4 regions of the Thalassolituus sp. UBA2590 genome follow, and region 1 is predicted to be linked to each of the others. Evidence: predicted binding sites of a transcription regulator. Region 1 holds the regulator's gene; each other region holds the start of a gene.
The links. The regulator FNR, encoded in region 1, switches genes on or off when oxygen is low (the NO sensors DNR and NnrR bind a similar motif). The targets are predictions, from matches to a motif close to TTGATNTANATCAA.

Region 1 (4,214 bases):
CGCTCATTATGGAAGTCACAGCCACCGGTGCCGATGCGCAGCTATCGACCATCGTTCGCCTGATGGATCGCGCGCAGCAGGAAAAGCCCAAAGTCGCTCTTATTGCCGATAGCATTGCCAGCCGGTTCGTTGCGGCGGTTCTGATTATCTCCGCGTCGGTGTTCAGCTACTGGATGTTTCAGGGCAACGACCACGCCTTCTTTATCGCACTCTCTGTTCTCGTCGTCACCTGCCCATGTGCCCTGTCACTTGCTACGCCAACCACTCTGACAGCGGCAACAACGGCGCTGCGCGAACGCGGCTTATTAATCAGTAAAGGTCATGTTCTGGAAACCCTGCAGTCAGTGAACCGCGTGGTGTTCGATAAAACAGGCACCCTGACTCTGGGGCACCTGACACTGACGGAAGTCCGCCCTGTTGCGGGCGGTATAGAAAACAGCCTGGAGCTGGATCAGGATACTCTGGCCTCGGTAGTTGCATCGCTTGAACAGCACGCCAGCCACCCGATTGCGAAAGCCTTCCGTCACTACCCGGTGCTTGCTACCGAAGACATTCAGCACCACCCGAGTCAGGGCGTCAGTGGTCAGGTTAATGGCTACAGGTTCCGTTTCGGCCGCCCGGATTTCGTCTGGCCAGAGGGGATTCTGCCGCCAGATAGCGCATCGGGACAGTGGTTATTGCTTGCCGATGATAAGCAACCGTTGGCCTGGTTCCTCCTCAATGACACAGTGCGTCGCAGCGCAGGTCCGTTAATTGAAACATTAAAAACCCGCGGTATTGAAGTCGCACTGCTGACCGGCGATCCTTCAAGGTCAGCGACTCTCGTCGCTGACGAACTCGGTATTTCAGACGTGCGCAATGGCCTCAGCCCAGAGGATAAGCTTGCCATCGTGCGCGAGTGGCAAAAACAGGGCGATACCGTTCTTATGGTAGGAGATGGTATTAATGACGTTCCGGTGCTGGCGGGCGCGGATGTCTCGCTGGCTGTGAATGAAGCTACAGATCTGGCGAAAACCAATGCAGACACCCTGCTGACGAATGGTCGCCTTGAAGTCATTGCTGATGCGTTATCAGTCTCCCACAAAACCCGCAATGTCATTCGTCAGAACATCGGTTGGGCGTTACTATACAACCTGATAGCGTTACCACTTGCGGCGGCCGGTATGGTGCCGCCCTGGGCCGCGGCCATTGGCATGTCATTCAGCTCACTACTTGTTGTTCTGAATGCCCTGCGACTGACTCGTCGTCCACCTGCACTTACTGCTGAGAGCTGACCATGGATATTATTTACGTACTGGTTCCCCTGTCGATTGCCCTGCTCGCCATTGCCGTTGCCATCTTTTTCTGGGCTGTGAAAGGCGGCCAGTTTGATGACCTGGATTCGCCCGCGCACAAGATTCTGTTCGATGATGATGAGTACCTGAACGAGCGCCGCGAAGATAGCGTTGAGACCAATTCAGACGCGGATTCAGAGTCAGACGGCGAGCCCAGAAAATCCAAGAATGACTGAACCCTTATCCCTCCTTACCGCCCTGCTACTTGGCTTATTTGGTGCCAGCCACTGCCTGGTTATGTGTGGTGGAGTTGCCGCGGCAGCAGGACAGCTGGACACCCAGCACAGAGTCCGGGCTTCACTGCTGTTCAATTTTGGCCGCATTACCAGCTATACCCTTGCAGGCCTGATTGTTGGCAGTCTCGGACTTTGGCTGTCGAGCCTGCACGAAGCTCTGATGATCACACTACGTTCAATCGCAGGCGTTATGCTCATATTAATGGGTCTCTACGTCGCGCGCTGGGCGCTGTGGCTCACGCGCATTGAGCAACTTGGCCAACTGTTCTGGCGCAGGATTCAACCCCACGCTCAGAAGCGGCTGGGCCGTTCAGATCCGGCCAGCCAGTGGCTTCTCGGTATGTTGTGGGGTTGGTTGCCCTGTGGGCTGATATACAGCACTCTGAGCTGGGTAGCAGCTAACGGTCAGCCTGCGATGGGCGCTCTGACTATGTTTGTCTTTGGTCTCGGAACCTTTCCCGCTATTTTATCCGCTGGGCTGGCCTCGGCATCCGTGATGAATATTATTCGGCATCAGTGGGCGCGAAATATTGCGGGCCTATTATTGATCGGTTATGGTTGCTGGACTCTGGCTTCCGTGTGGCAACCTGCCATGTTCGCAGCCGCTTGATCTAAAGTATTAGAGATCGTTCTTGCCTATGAAAACGTCAGTTAATGCTCCTCTGCGTGGAGCTCAGCCTCATTGTCAGACCTGTTCACTGAATGCTCTTTGTCTGCCTCTTTCCCTGACCGAAAGTGATATGGAGCGTCTGGACGACATCATCCGTCGTGGTCGCCCGATCCAGAAAGGCCAACTGCTGTTTCAGCAAGGTACAGAATTTCAGTCTGTATTCGCGGTTCGTACGGGCGCACTGAAGACCTACACCCTGGCAAGTAATGGCGAAGAGCAGATCACAGGTTTTCACCTGGCCAGCGAGCTGATCGGATTGTCTGGCTACAACGCAGGCACGTATCCGCTGACGGCAAAAGCCCTCGAAACCACAACAGTATGTGAAATTCCGTTGCAGCAGCTTGAACAACTGGCGGATGAGCTACCTGATTTGCGTCGTCAGCTGATGACCACCATGGGCAATGAAATCCGGCACGATCAGAACATGATGCTGCTTCTCAGCAAGAAGAATGCAGAAGAACGCGTTGCCTCTTTCCTACTGGATATTTCGCAACGTTATCAGCGTCGTGGTTTCTCAGCGACTCACTTCCGCCTGCCAATGTCACGTGTCGACATCAGTAACTACCTGGGCCTGGCGGTAGAAACCATCAGCCGAGTGTTCACACGCTTCCAGAAAAATGAACTGATCGAAACACAAGGCAAAGAGATTATCCTGAAAGACAGCGACACCTTGTTTGATCTCGCCGGACTTACACGCGCCAACGATGAGTGTCTGCATCAGGCAGAAAGCTGATTTAAATTTTGGCTTTTAGCATCCTAATGAGCACACGGACCGTGCTCATCCTCTTTTCGCTCGCTATATCAGACATTGGTCACAGTGCGCAAATATTTGCTTCCCCCTGAGACCTGCATCACTATGCTTCACGTACTGGGCAGTACTATTGAGTAAACATCTGATAACAGGCGCTGCCTGTACCGGCAGTTATTCAGGTACGCTTATTGCTCCTGATATTGAGACTGCCAAAATTACACCCTCTGGAGTTTCTGATGGGTATAGATGCTGATGATTTCCGGACGTACGTTATTCGTCCAACACTGCAGAAACTGGACGCTAACAGTGCCGACGCAGAGCTTTTACTGCTGGGTACTGCAGCCATTGAGTCTGAGCTGGGCTCATTCCTGAAAACAGAGGGGCAACGCACCTCGGGTATTTACCGGCTGCATGGCCTGACGCACCGGCATATCTGGGATGACTATCTTGCAGATCGGCCAGAACTGGCCAGTAAAGTGCGAGGCATTGCCAGCCAACGGGAATTCCTGGAGAACCCGCACGCTGAACTAACAACAAACCTCGCCTATGCGACCGCTGTTACCTGGCTCGCCTACGTTCGCCACCCTCAGTTCACCCTGCCCCGTGGCGCCAGTGTGGTGCATCTGGCAACGCTCTGGAAAAACTGTTATCACACCCGTGACGACCTGAGCGTACAGGACTTCGTGCAACGCTATGAAGAACTGGTTGAATCCAGTGACGCTGTGGCCTGATGTTTATATAAGCACCGCATTCTGATATAAAGCGCACCCTACGCATGGGGTGTTGTATGTCTGAATTGAACGTGTCTGAATCTGCTGTTTCACAACCTGAAGAAGGCTATCAGCCTGAGATCTTCGATCCAGCGGCCGCTGAGCTATCTGCAGAAGCTACTGAAGCTGCAGCCAATCAAGCTGAACGCAAATCCAGAACCGAATTCAACAAGCTCCAGAAGCGCCTTCGTCGTAACGTCGGCAAAGCCATCGAAGATTACCGGATGATTGAAGACGGTGACAAAATCATGGTGTGTCTGTCGGGTGGCAAAGACTCTTACACCATGCTGGAAATTCTGATGAGCCTGCAAAAGAGCGCGCCCGTCAACTTCGAGCTGATCGCCGTCAATATGGATCAGAAACAGCCAGGCTTCCCTGAGCATATCCTACCGGCTTACCTTGAACAGGTGGGCGTGCCCTACCATATCATCGAGAAAGACACCTACAGCGTCG
Region 2 (4,214 bases), on a different contig from region 1:
TCGCCTTTCCGGCTTTGCTCATTCAATTGAACGGCATAGCCCGGAGTCGGTTTTTCACCAGCCCCAATGGTGAGTACGTCATCCACCACGGTAACACTTGGAATTGATCCACAATGCAGGTCTGTACTTGCGGCCAGATCGAGTTGCGAAGTAGTACCGGCACAGGCTGACAACACTGCTGCAGACACAACGACCAATAAAGAGGAGAAAAAACGTACGCTCAACATCATGAATCCCTATAAAAAAGCCGATACCCAGTATAGATATCGGCAAGTATACAGGCCGCTCCCTGGCCTGTCAGGGGACACAAAGCACCGGGGTGCTGGTTAGCGTCAGGACTTGTCAGGCTTTTACGACCTCAGCGATCAGCCTTCTCGTGCGGAGAATATAAATTCATCATTCTCTACATCCGCGACAATGGTGCTGCCCGGCATAAAGCGACCCGATAGAATATCCTGTGCTAATGGGTTTTCTATCCAGCGCTGGATCGCACGCTTCAGAGGACGCGCACCAAACACGGGGTCGTACCCTACATCCACCAGCTTGCTAGTAGCAGCATCCGTCAGCTCCAGAGACAGATCGCGCTCGCGTAAGCGTTCATGCAGCATGTGCAACTGAATGTCCGCAATGCCGCGGATCTGATCTTTCTCCAGTGGATGAAACACCACAGCTTCATCGATACGGTTGATGAATTCCGGGCGGAAATGACTGCCCACGACTTCCATCACTGCATCACGCATCGTTTCATAATCGCTGCCGCTATCTGAGGCCATGGTCTGAATAAGATCCGAGCCCAGGTTCGACGTCATCACCAGTACGGTGTTTTTGAAGTCGACACGTCTGCCCTGACCGTCAGTCAGCTGTCCGTCGTCCAGCACCTGAAGCAGGATATTGAAGACGTCCGGGTGCGCCTTCTCGACTTCATCCAGCAGGATGACCGAGTAGGGTTTGCGACGCACGGCTTCGGTCAGGTATCCACCTTCTTCGTAGCCAACATAGCCCGGAGGCGCGCCGATTAAGCGAGCTACCGAGTGCTTCTCCATGTATTCCGACATATCAATACGGATCATGGCGTCACGGCTGTCGAATAGAAAACCGGCCAGCGCTTTACACAGCTCTGTTTTACCTACCCCGGTTGGCCCAAGGAACAGGAACGAGCCGTTCGGGCGATTCGGGTCAGAGAGCCCCGCACGTGAGCGGCGCACTGCATTCGAGACCGCCGAAATCGCCTGATCCTGACCAACCACAGAGTCGTGCAGCACGTTTTCCATGCGCAACAGCTTCTCGCGCTCGCCTTCCAGCATTTTGGTCACGGGCACGCCGGTCCACTTAGAGACCACTTCGGCGATTTCATCCTCAGTCACTTTGTTACGCAGCAGCGTAAACTCCTGCGTGCCTGTGGTTTCGGCTTCATTAGCCGAGGCCACCTGCTTTTCCAGCTCTGGAATGCGCCCGTACTGAAGCTCTGACATTTTCTGCAGATCACCAGAACGGCGCGCGGCGTCCAACTCCAGTTTGGCCTGCTCGAGTTCTTCTTTTGCCTTACTGGCACCTTCGAGCAGAGCTTTCTCTTTCTTCCAGACTTCTTCGAGTTCAACGTACGCCTGACCGGCTTTGTTGATTTCTTCGTTCAGGTCGCTGAGTCGCTTACGAGCGGCATCGTCTTTTTCTTTGCGCAGGGCTTCACGCTCGATTTTCAGTTGAATCAGACGACGTTCAAGACGATCCATTTCCTGAGGCTTGGAGTCGATCTCCATGCGGATGACCGACGCAGCTTCGTCCACCAGATCAATCGCCTTATCAGGCAGACGTCGATCAGCAATATATCGTTGCGACAGCTTGGCTGCGGAGACGATGGCACTGTCGGTAATTTCGACACCGTGATGCACTTCGTAGCGCTCTTTCAGGCCACGCAGAATGGCAATTGAATCCTCAACGCTGGGCTCATCCACCAGCACTTTCTGGAAACGACGCTCTAGCGCAGCATCTTTTTCAATAAACTCGCGATATTCGTCCAGCGTGGTCGCGCCGACACAGTGCAACTCACCGCGTGCCAGAGCCGGTTTGAGCATATTGCCCGCGTCCATGGCACCGTCGCTCTTACCAGCGCCGACCATAGTGTGCAGCTCGTCGATGAAGAGAATGATCTGCCCTTCTTCTTTCGAGACGTCTTTCAGAACAGCCTTTAGTCGCTCTTCAAATTCACCACGGTATTTTGCACCCGCGAGTAACGCGCCCATGTCCAGCGACAGAATGCGCTTATTCTTCAGGTTTTCTGGTACTTCACCATTGATGATGCGCTGCGCCAGCCCTTCGACCACGGCGGTTTTACCCACACCTGGAGGGCCAATCAGCACCGGATTGTTTTTAGTACGACGCTGCAATACCTGAATAGTGCGACGGATCTCCTCGTCACGGCCAATCACAGGATCGAGCTTGCCAGCTTCTGCACGCTCGGTCAGGTCGACACAATATTTGCTCAGCGCCTGTCGGCTGTCTTCTGCGTTCGCGTCGGTCACTTTTTCTCCACCACGCATATCTTTGATTGCTTTCTCAGCGTTTTCGCGAGTAACGCCCGCTTCTTTTAAAGCCTGACCTGAAGGGCCACGCTCATCCAGCGCCACCAGTAGAAAAATCTCGCTGGAGACAAACTGATCGCCGCCCTTCTGGGCTTCTTTATCGGCGAGATTCAGTAAGCGGCCCAGTTCGGGAGCCAGCTGCACATTGCCATCCGGCGAGCTCACTTTGGGCTGATCACTGAGGATGGCACGTAAGCGCCCTTCGAGGTTACTGACGTTCGCTCCACAACGACGCAAAACGTCTTTTACCGAACTGTCGGTCTGCTCGAACAACGCCAGGAGCACGTGCACTGTGTCAATCTGATTATGATCCTGACCAAGCGCGATGCTCTGACTCTCAGCCAGGGCGTTCTGAAGACTTGTTGTTAAACGGTCCATACGCATCGTTTCGTTCTCCTGCTCATGGTTAGCGCGCTCCCGGTGAGGGCTGGCGAGCTAACCGAGTTTTGATTTCGGTTTAAATCTCTGGGCAACTATTTATTGAGCCATTCAGCTATTCAGCTATTCAGCTCTTTGGCTATCTATGTCGCTGCCTGTTTAAGTGTCTGGTCTGGAGTCTATATGGCGGTTAATTAATAAATTTCAACAACTACAAATATAACTTTAGTAAAATTCACTTTTAATTCATTGATACAGCTCAAGCTTACTCCGAAGACCATTCAATTCATCAGACAGCTCGATTCATGCGTATAATCCGACGCCTCTGACGGCGCGCTGTAGCGTCTACCACTCTCTATATAGTGTCAGTCGGGCTTAGCTCAAGGGCACGGCTTACTGTTCTGGATGTTATGACCTCAAACTTGCGACAAGCGGCTTTATTTCTGATCGGCGGAGAGGCTCTGCTGGCCATCATGGGTGCGTTGATTAAGTACCTCTCAGAAAGCCTGTCGACAGAACAGATCGTGTTCTTCCGCAACGCGGCTGGCCTGATCATTCTGATGCCTTTGATTCTGCGGCAAGGCACCACCTTACTGAAGACTTCAGTCTGGCACTGGCACCTGATGCGCGGGCTGGTCGGCGTCAGCGCTATGTACTGTTATTTCTGGGCGCTCGGACACATGCCCCTGACTGAAGCGTTTCTGGTGAAACTCTCCAGCCCCTTCTTTATGCCACTCATCGGCTTATTGTGGCTTGGCGAGCGCGCAGGTAAGTACAGCATAGCCGCGGTTTTTGTCGGCTTTGCCGGTGTTGCCTGCATTCTCAGGCCCGACGACAGCACATTTACCTTTATTGCGCTGGTCGCACTGCTCGGTGCTTTTCTCGCTGCTCTGGCCAAAGTCACGATTCGACGCATGTCTGAAACGGAATCCAGCCAGACGATCGTTTTCTACTTTGGCGTCATTGCGGCCCTCGTCAGTGCCCCCGGGGCGGCCGTGACCTGGCAACCTGTGTCAGCGGATCTCTGGGGCTGGATACTTCTTCTCGGCCTTGTGGCCACGCTCGGCCAATTGGCCCTGACCCGAGCCTACCGCACGGCGCCCACAGGTAAGGTGGGGGTTTATGCCTACAGCGCTGTTCTCTATGGCGCGTTGATGGGCTGGCTTATCTGGGATGAGATCCCGATGTGGACGACCTGGCTGGGCGCCTCGTTAATCATTGCCGCGGGCTTCATCAATCTCTATAAGCCATCCAAGA
Region 3 (4,214 bases), on a different contig from region 1:
GCGCGAATTGTTGACATGTTCGGACGTCGACTTCAGATTCAGGAGAACATGACGAAACAGATCGCGGAAGCCGTAGAAGAAGTCACGGGCTGTCGTGGTGTAGGTGTCATCGTTGAAGCCAAGCACATGTGCATGATGATGCGTGGCGTACAGAAACAGAACTCAATGATGCGCACTTCGGTGATGAAGGGTGACTTTCGCGCTAATCAGGCGACCCGTGAAGAATTCATGAGACTCGTCGGCCTCTGATTACAAGCCACCTCACCTGCTGACCCGTCTGATATCGAAAGGCGCCAGGTGCCTTTTCACATGGCTTAAAGTCGTCTAAGGAAGATTATGGAAGCTTTTGCCTGGTGGGTGTGGCCCATCCTCTTATACATCGGCGGCATAGCAGCCGCCGCTGACGCTTTGTGGCAAGGCCGGACCGCGCAGGGAACAGCCGCCTGGGTACTTGCTCTGATATTGATGCCACTGGTAGCCCTTCCCGTTTATCTTCTCTTTGGTAGTCGCCGCTTCAGAGGTTATCGTCGCGCTCGCCGAAAAAAGGACACGCACCTGGCTAAACGTCAGCGACAGATCCGTAAAACTCTGACTGATGCTGTACTGTCGCCTGACACGACCACCCTGCCACTACAGAGACTTTTTCGCGTCCCGATGCTGGATGGCAATGACACTCAGCTACTGATTAACGGACACGATACCTTCAATGCGATTCTGAACACCATAAGAACAGCGCGGCATACCGTCTGCGTGCAGTTTTATACTTTCCGCGACGATGCTCTGGGACAGTGCTTTGCTGATGTACTGTGCCAGAAAGCGGCTGAAGGTGTCAGGGTCTACCTGCTTTATGATGAAATCGGCTCTGGTGGTCTGGATAAGAATTTCATCAGGCAGATGACAGATGCTGGCATAGAAGTATCTCGCTTTAACCCACTCAAACTGCGCAACCGGACCAACATCAACTTCCGCAACCACCGTAAGCTGGTGATTATCGATGATCACACAACCTTCGTGGGCGGCCATAACGTGGGCATCGAGTATCTGGGCAAAGACCCGGAAATTGGCCACTGGCGTGACACGCACATGCGTGTGTCCGGCCCGGTATCGCTGGCGTTTCAGCTATCCTTCTGTGAAGACTGGATGTGGGCGACAGGTGATACTCCGGTACTGCGTTGGGAATCGCCACAGGTGATGGGCAATCGCAAGGTGATGTGCATTAACCCAAGTCCCGCCGATTACTACGACAGCGGCAGCCTGTTCTTTACGCACATGATTAACACAGCTACAGAGCGCTGCTGGATTGTGAGCCCGTATTTCGTTCCGGACCAGAACGTCTATGCTGCGCTTCAACTGGCTGGCCTGCGTGGAGTTGATGTCAGGATTATTCTTCCGGGTATCTCTGATAACTGGATGGTAGCCCAGGCCAATCGCAGCTATGTCGCCTCCTTACAGAAAGCTCAGGTGCAGTTTTACACTTACACACCGGGCTTCCTTCATCAGAAAGTTTTGCTGGTTGACGATGAGTGGTCGTGCGTCAGCAGTGCCAATCTGGATAACCGCTCGCTGCGCATCAACTTCGAAATTGGCGCTCTGATTAAAGACAAAGAGTTCGCTGCTGAAATCGAGGCGATGATGCTTGATGACCTCGACCATTGTCGCCCTACTCACGTCGATCAGCGCTGGTGGAAGCAGCTTCTTGCGCGCCTGCTTCGCCTTATAGCGCCTGTGCTGTAAAACCAATAGCAATAAAAAAAACCGGGCAATCGCCCGGTTTTTTTATTGGTCATGATGGCTGCTCAGAACTTATAGCCGCACGCAACCATAAAGGCGACAGGATCAATCTCGACATCCAGGCCATCCGCAGCGCCACCTTTTACCTCAGTGTCGATATCCACTTTCCAGAGAGAAGCGTTAACCAACCAGTTATCATTGATCATATAATCAACACCGGCGCTGTATGCTAAGCCAAAGCTTGGTTTCAGTCCGTTAGAGCCAAGGCCAGCATCATCCTCTTCGTCAAAGAAGAAGGTGTAGTTTACGCCTAAACCAACATATGGCTGAATCGCAGAGTCCGCGCCCATAGGGTAGTATTGCGCTGATAAAGTAGGCGGAAGGTGTTTCGTAGTCAGAACATCGGCACCGTCGATCGCCCCACCATCACCTTCGGCAGTGTGTTCAAAAGGTGTTGCAGCAAGCAATTCCACACCGAGGTACTGATTGACCATATAAACACCGGTCAGCCCGAGTTGAATATTGCTATCGATATCCAACTCTGAATCTGGCACCAGAGCACTGGTATCGGCGTTGCCATCTTTCGGAATAACATTGATTACGCCAGCTTTAACGATAATATCCCCAGCTTCGTATGCAAATGCGGGAACGGCAGGAAGGAAAGCCATTGATACAGCACCAGCGATCAGGGTTTTCATCAGTTTCATCGCGCACTCCTTATGTCTGTGCAATAGAAAACACAGCCAGAATACGTAAATGACATTGACGTCATTTGATACAAATCAAGAACAAAACAACAACGAACGGTTCACAGGCGCGAAGCACGATCTATGTCAATTTTCGGCGAAGAATGTACGAAACAAGCCAGAGAATATGACCCTGTTGATCTCTGGTCGTCAAAATTTGTTTTCTGGCCTATAGTTACAAAACGAGTATAACTTTCATAATTGCAGGACACAGGACTTGAGTAGCCCGCAGAAACAGACTGATCAGGAATTCGTTCAGAAAAGCCACGTTGGCGTGCGTCTGCTGTCATATCTTCTGGCTTTCAGCTTTATCGTCAGTGTCCTGGCCTCGGGCTTTGTACTCTATTCTGATTACCGCCGCGGTGTCAGCCAATACCGCAGCAACCTCGATCAGATCCACGCCAGTTACCAGGAAAGTATCAGCTACAGCCTCTGGAACTTTGACAACCGCCAGATCGAATCTCAGCTCTCCGGTATCCTCAACTTCCCGGGTGTGGTTTACGTCTACATCGAAAGTCGTGAGAAGCTGGTACAGAGCGCGGGAGATATTTATGCCGCCGCGGACCTTCATTATTCGTTTCCGCTGACGCACCAGAGCGCTTCTCAGGAATACGAGCTCGGTAACCTTTACCTGAATGTGAACTACACCGGCCTCTATGATGATCTCAAGCACAAAGCAGTCACCATCATCGGCACCCAGTTTATAAAGACTTTTTCAGTCTCTATTTTCATCCTTGTTATGGTACGCCTGCTGATTACCCGCCGGTTAGATGTGATGGCCCAGTGGGCACACACCTTCAGCCTGAATAATCTGGATGACCCACTTCAGTTCAACGACCAGCATAAACGATCCGACGAACTCGATATGGTGGCCAACGCAATTAACTGTATGCGAGAAACCCTGCGCAGTGATGCTCAGGAGCGCGAGCAAGCCCGAGAACAACTGGTCGAGACCAAAGAGCAGCTGACAGTCGCAATTGACAACGCGTCGCTGGGCTTTGCGAGATACCTGCCCGAGTCTGACCATCTTCAATGTAACAACCACTTTGCACGGCATCTGGCGACCACGCGCCAGGAGTTGGAGTCCATGCCCAGTGCGATGGAACATATCCGCGATATGGTAAGAGGACTTAAAGGGCCGGAACAGCGCGAAAAAATCAATCAGTTGCTGCTAGGTCGTATTTCACGGCTGCACGGCGAATTTACCATCGCTAACTTCCGCAATGAGAAGTGCTATTTCGATATCACCATGCAAACGCTCCATTTCAGTGAATCGCGCCCTCGTGAAGTTCTGATCTGCATGCTGGATAAAACCCGCGAGCAGTCTGCGACCCGGCGCGCTCATGAATTGGCGGCATCGCTTGAGAATAAAGTCACCGAGCGCACGGAGCAGCTGTACACAGAGCAACAGAAGGCCCGCGAAACAGTAAGGCGCCTCGAGACCCGCCTTGAGCAGAAAGCTGCTCAGATGAATCAGCAGTCAACAAATGAGTTCAAGAAGTGGCTGCTTGCAGAAATGGAAGAGCACTATCCGGAAGGGGCAGACCTCCCGGGCAGAATGCCAGTCCTGCGCGAGTATCTGCGCCATTGCACTAACGAGGGCCAGGGCGCTGTTGATCTGCCGAAGCTCTTCGACGACCTCTTACACGAATCGGAGATTCTTAAGTCAGTTCGAACCGTGACTCAGATGCCATTCTCTTTAGTGATATCAGAACCGGCCGGACTGCTATCATTCCT
Region 4 (4,214 bases), on a different contig from region 1:
TGAAGAATTCGCTGTGGTTCTGCCATCCATTCATTTTGACGGCATGAAGGTCGTTGCGGACCGAATCCGGTCGTCGCTGACCGAAGCAGCAATGCCTCACGAAGCGTCAGATACGAGCGACATCCTAACGGTAAGTATGGGATTAGCCTGGGCGGAGCCGTCTTCGTCAGACAGTATGGATGCGTTAATTGAGGCGGCAGATGAAGCCTTGTATGCCGCTAAAGCGGGTGGACGGAATCGTTACAGCGAAACGGTTGATCTCGCCTCTATCCGGTCGTTAATGACCAATTGAAAGACAGGGGGCAATTAGCCCCACTGTCTGATTCTTCAGCCGCGCAGAATGCGGCTGAGGAAGCGGTAGTTCATATCTTCCCGGCGCAGCAGAATCATAGCGTCGGCGACTCCGAAGTCTGCATCCAGGTACGGTTCACCACAGATTTTTACGCCAATTCTCAGGTAGGCCTTCAGCAATGACGGCACCAGAGACTTCCCGTCGAGTTCGGTGCTGGTCGCAGGTACCGGAATTTTTGGCACAGCGCGCAGGTTATCAGGGGTCATATGTTTTTCACGCAGATGATCCATGATGGCGTTGGCCTGCTCGAAACCACCAGATACAGGAATTGAACAACACCCCATCAGATAGTCGATGCGATTGACTTCCATGTACTCGGCGAGGAATCCCCAGAGGTAGCCAATGGCGGCCCCGGTGCGGAAATCGGGATCAACACAGGTACGACCGATTTCCATGTACGTCTTGCCCGGCTTCAGGACTTGACTCAGATCAAACTCGGTAGACGAATAGAAGCCGCCGGCGCGTGCTGCCAGGTCATTGGTCAGGATACGGCTGTAGGCCACAATGGTATCCGTCTCGTTGTCCTTTACGATCAGGTGCATGCAGATGTCATCGAAGCGATCTTTATCGATGCCCATGTCTGCGCCCTGAACGTCTGCACCCATGTCTTCGGCAAAAACACGGTATCGCAGCTCAAGCGCCTGACGAATCTCACGCGGATCTGAAGTAATGCGTGCCACCATGCCGGTTGCTGGTTCAGTGGCTCTCAGTTGGGCATTAGACTGTGCCATGTGTTTTCCTGTTTCTTTTTTCACGCCGGAATTTATAACAGTTCTGTGACAAACGGATGACATTTCCGTGCAGAACCTTACCTCTCGTGTGGCCTGTCAGAAAGCGGCTATCCTAAGTGCATGGAGGTAATTATGAAACCTTTGTTACAGATATTTTTATTGTTTTTCTGTGCGTCTTCACACGCCGTCCCTTATATCAGTCCGGAAGCAGCGATTGAGGTGCTCAATCGTGATTATGCAGGTGAAACTTTATACTGGAAACCAGCGTCCCTGCCATTGACTCTATCGCAGTCAGATCGCAGCGCTGAGGCCAGTCAGCTGGCTGAACTCTTTGAGATGGCGTTGATTGGGCGGGAGAGGCGCATATCCACCGAAGAGATAGAAAAGGGGCGCAAGCGTGTGGTCGTTGGCTGGCGTTACTACTGGTTAGATGACGCAGGTGCTGGGGTGTCATACGGTACACGGCGTATAAAGTCGCTGGTGACGATGACGGATCCGATCGAGCGTGATGCTCGCTGGTTTGTTGAAGTAAATATCCGGTGGTTTGTCGACGGTCTGGCAGGCTGGATCAGCGAGCCGGTCTTCAGGCGTGCAAGACCTCTCAGGCGCGCTATGGAGTCCGAAGAAAAGCCCTTTGAAGCGACCCTTTACCTTGAGTACGTCGATCACCACTGGCGTTTGTGGCAGCCAGAGTAGGTCTGGTGCCACATCGCTCGATACATCGTTCGATACATAGCTCTGGCAGGGCGATAAAGCGATTCAGATGGCCTTAGAAAACCGCCGAGTTTCGTTCTCATCCCGGTATGCATCAAACGCCATACATACCTGACGGACCATCAGGCGTCCGGCATTGGTAACACTGATGGCTTCACTCGTAACCGTCACCAGTCCATCCTTTTCCATTTCACGCAATTGTTCTGTCGAGCGACTCAGATAGGAGCGGCTGTCGATGGCAAAGAGTGTATTCAGATCATCGAACTTAACCGTCAGATGACAGAGCAGGCTCATAATGACTGTCTTTCTGATCAGGTCGTCTGTGGTTGATGAAACTTGCCGCATCGTTGGAAGCAGCCCCTTGTTGAGTTGCTCGCCCCAGTTGCCCAGGTCCGTCTGGTTCTGGAAAAAAGAAGAGCCAATCTGACTGATGGAAGACACGCCGAAGCCGATCAGGTCACAGTTACCATGAGTGGTGTAGCCCTGGAAATTACGGTGTAGCTTGCCTTTCTGTTGAGCAATGGCCAGCTCATCGTCCGGTAGGGCGAAGTGGTCCATACCTATGTATTGATAGCCCGCTTGATCGAGCCTGGTGATGGCCGTACCGAAGATGGCCAGCTTCTCAGGCGCATCCGGGAGGTCCTCTGAGTTAATGCGACGCTGAGGCATAAAACGCTCTGGCAGGTGAGCGTAATTAAAGATGGAGAGTCTGTCCGGGCGCATATCGATGATGCGCTCCAGTGTCTCGGCAAAGGTTGATCGGGTCTGGTGAGGTAAACCATAGATAAGATCAATATTAATAGACCTGAACCCCAGCGCCCGCGCGTCTCGCATCACAGCCTCAATCATTTCCTCTGGCTGAACACGGTTCACAGCAATCTGCACACGCTCGTTCAGATCCTGAACACCAAAGCTGACGCGGTTAAAGCCTAGGTCCCGTAGGGTCTTCAGGGTGTCAGGGCCCAGCTCTCGAGGGTCAATTTCAATCGAGAAATCTGAACTCTCGTTATCCTGAAGGCTGAACCTCTGACGAACGTATGTCATCAGTTGTCGCAACTGATCATCACTCAGGTACGTTGGCGTGCCGCCCCCCAGGTGCAGTTGCTCAACCGGACGTGAGCGGTCAACCAATGCCGCTTTCAGATCGATTTCACGGTAAAGCTCTGCCAGGTAGGCTTCTGCGCGGTCTCTGTGTTTTGTCACTATTTTGTTGCAGCCGCAGTAGTAACAGACGTGACGGCAGAAAGGGATGTGAAAGTAGAGCGATAGTGGTTTATCAGAGTCAGCAGCCAGCGCGGAGCGCTCACAGGCATCAGATGTCGCCGGTGTAAATTCCACCGCTGTAGGATAAGAGGTGTATCTCGGCCCGGCGCGGTTATAACGCTGGATCATCAGTGGGTCCCAGGTAAGGTGTTGCGACATGTGCTGGCCTGTTTTTTGAATATTTGAATAAGTATTGAAGAAGTAAGTGACGATGAATTAGCAGAAGAATACGCTTGCGATCAGCCGGGCATCTTGTCCTGAATCAAATCACGGGTAGATTCAAACGTCTCTTAGTCGGTTACTGATGGATGCTGCCAACAGCCTGATGAGGAATTTGGCGGGTTTGGTCTGGTGCTGGACAGGATAGTCCCTTAAAGTGTGGGGGATTGTTGAGGTTAGGCCTCTAATGGCCTTGATTTTATCAATGATTGATCGTTTTATAGTCGCTTTCCTGACTATGTACATGAAGTGCAGCGAAAAATTCTAATAAACATGCGTACATGATTGGAGCATTTGGGGTCAGCTATGCCTAAAAAGCCGTTTACACCGGAAGAAATTGCCGCGCAGCGCGAACGAATTATGGACAGCGCGTCGCACGTGATGGCTGAGGTTGGCTTTCATCATCTGTCGATGCGAAAACTGGCATCTCAACTCGGGATGACAGCAAGCAACATCTATAACTACTTCCCTAACAAAGAATCTCTGTTCGTTTTCACCCGTCGCCGCGGTTTTGAAATGGCGTTTCAGGATATTAACGAGCAGATGAGTCAGCATCTTGACCCGCGTTCGGCACTCTATAACTTTGCCGGGCACCTGATTCAGTTTGCGCAGCGCTCACCGGGCTACTATCAGCTGATGTTCCAGCCACCCAAAATGACGCTGACAGACCCGGAAGTTGTCGATCGTGACGTGCTACTCCAGGTGGATCGTCTGGCCGAAGAATGGCAGTCGCATCTGTTAACTATGCTGGCGGACGCGGTTCCGGCGATCTCTGCTGCCTCAGAGGCACGACAGAAACAACTGGCGCTGTTTTTCGTTTCGTCCCTGCATGGACTCATTGATACTTATTACTACAAAGCCCTGCCTAAACTGCTCTCAGGCGTTGATCTGATTCCTGATGACGTTGTCGAAACACACATCGGTTGGTTGCTGGC

Region 2: the regulator FNR is predicted to act here: its motif matches at 3,207-3,220, upstream of clpB (ATP-dependent chaperone ClpB).
Region 3: the regulator FNR is predicted to act here: its motif matches at 2,504-2,517, upstream of B2067_RS08830 (OmpW/AlkL family protein).
Region 4: the regulator FNR is predicted to act here: its motif matches at 3,313-3,326, upstream of hemN (oxygen-independent coproporphyrinogen III oxidase).

The regions. Positions count from the first base shown of each region.
Region 1 is NZ_DDKU01000004.1:33,100-37,313, forward strand. Features, by position in the region: gene B2067_RS00390 (heavy metal translocating P-type ATPase) at 1-1,274, shown strand, start outside; gene ccoS (cbb3-type cytochrome oxidase assembly protein CcoS) at 1,277-1,510, shown strand; gene B2067_RS00400 (sulfite exporter TauE/SafE family protein) at 1,503-2,180, shown strand; gene fnr (fumarate/nitrate reduction transcriptional regulator Fnr) at 2,209-2,973, shown strand; gene B2067_RS00410 (hypothetical protein) at 3,228-3,722, shown strand; gene ttcA (tRNA 2-thiocytidine(32) synthetase TtcA) at 3,779-4,214, shown strand, end outside.
Region 2 is NZ_DDKU01000118.1:2,864-7,077, reverse strand. Features, by position in the region: gene B2067_RS10475 (protease complex subunit PrcB family protein) at 1-227, opposite strand, end outside; gene clpB (ATP-dependent chaperone ClpB) at 366-2,963, opposite strand; gene B2067_RS10465 (DMT family transporter) at 3,368-4,214, shown strand, end outside.
Region 3 is NZ_DDKU01000096.1:11,380-15,593, reverse strand. Features, by position in the region: gene folE (GTP cyclohydrolase I FolE) at 1-249, shown strand, start outside; gene cls (cardiolipin synthase) at 337-1,734, shown strand; gene B2067_RS08830 (OmpW/AlkL family protein) at 1,797-2,438, opposite strand; gene B2067_RS08825 (hypothetical protein) at 2,695-4,214, shown strand, end outside.
Region 4 is NZ_DDKU01000119.1:2,081-6,294, forward strand. Features, by position in the region: gene B2067_RS10540 (GGDEF domain-containing response regulator) at 1-292, shown strand, start outside; gene B2067_RS10545 (GNAT family N-acetyltransferase) at 328-1,083, opposite strand; gene B2067_RS10550 (hypothetical protein) at 1,216-1,779, shown strand; gene hemN (oxygen-independent coproporphyrinogen III oxidase) at 1,843-3,219, opposite strand; gene B2067_RS10560 (TetR/AcrR family transcriptional regulator) at 3,586-4,214, shown strand, end outside.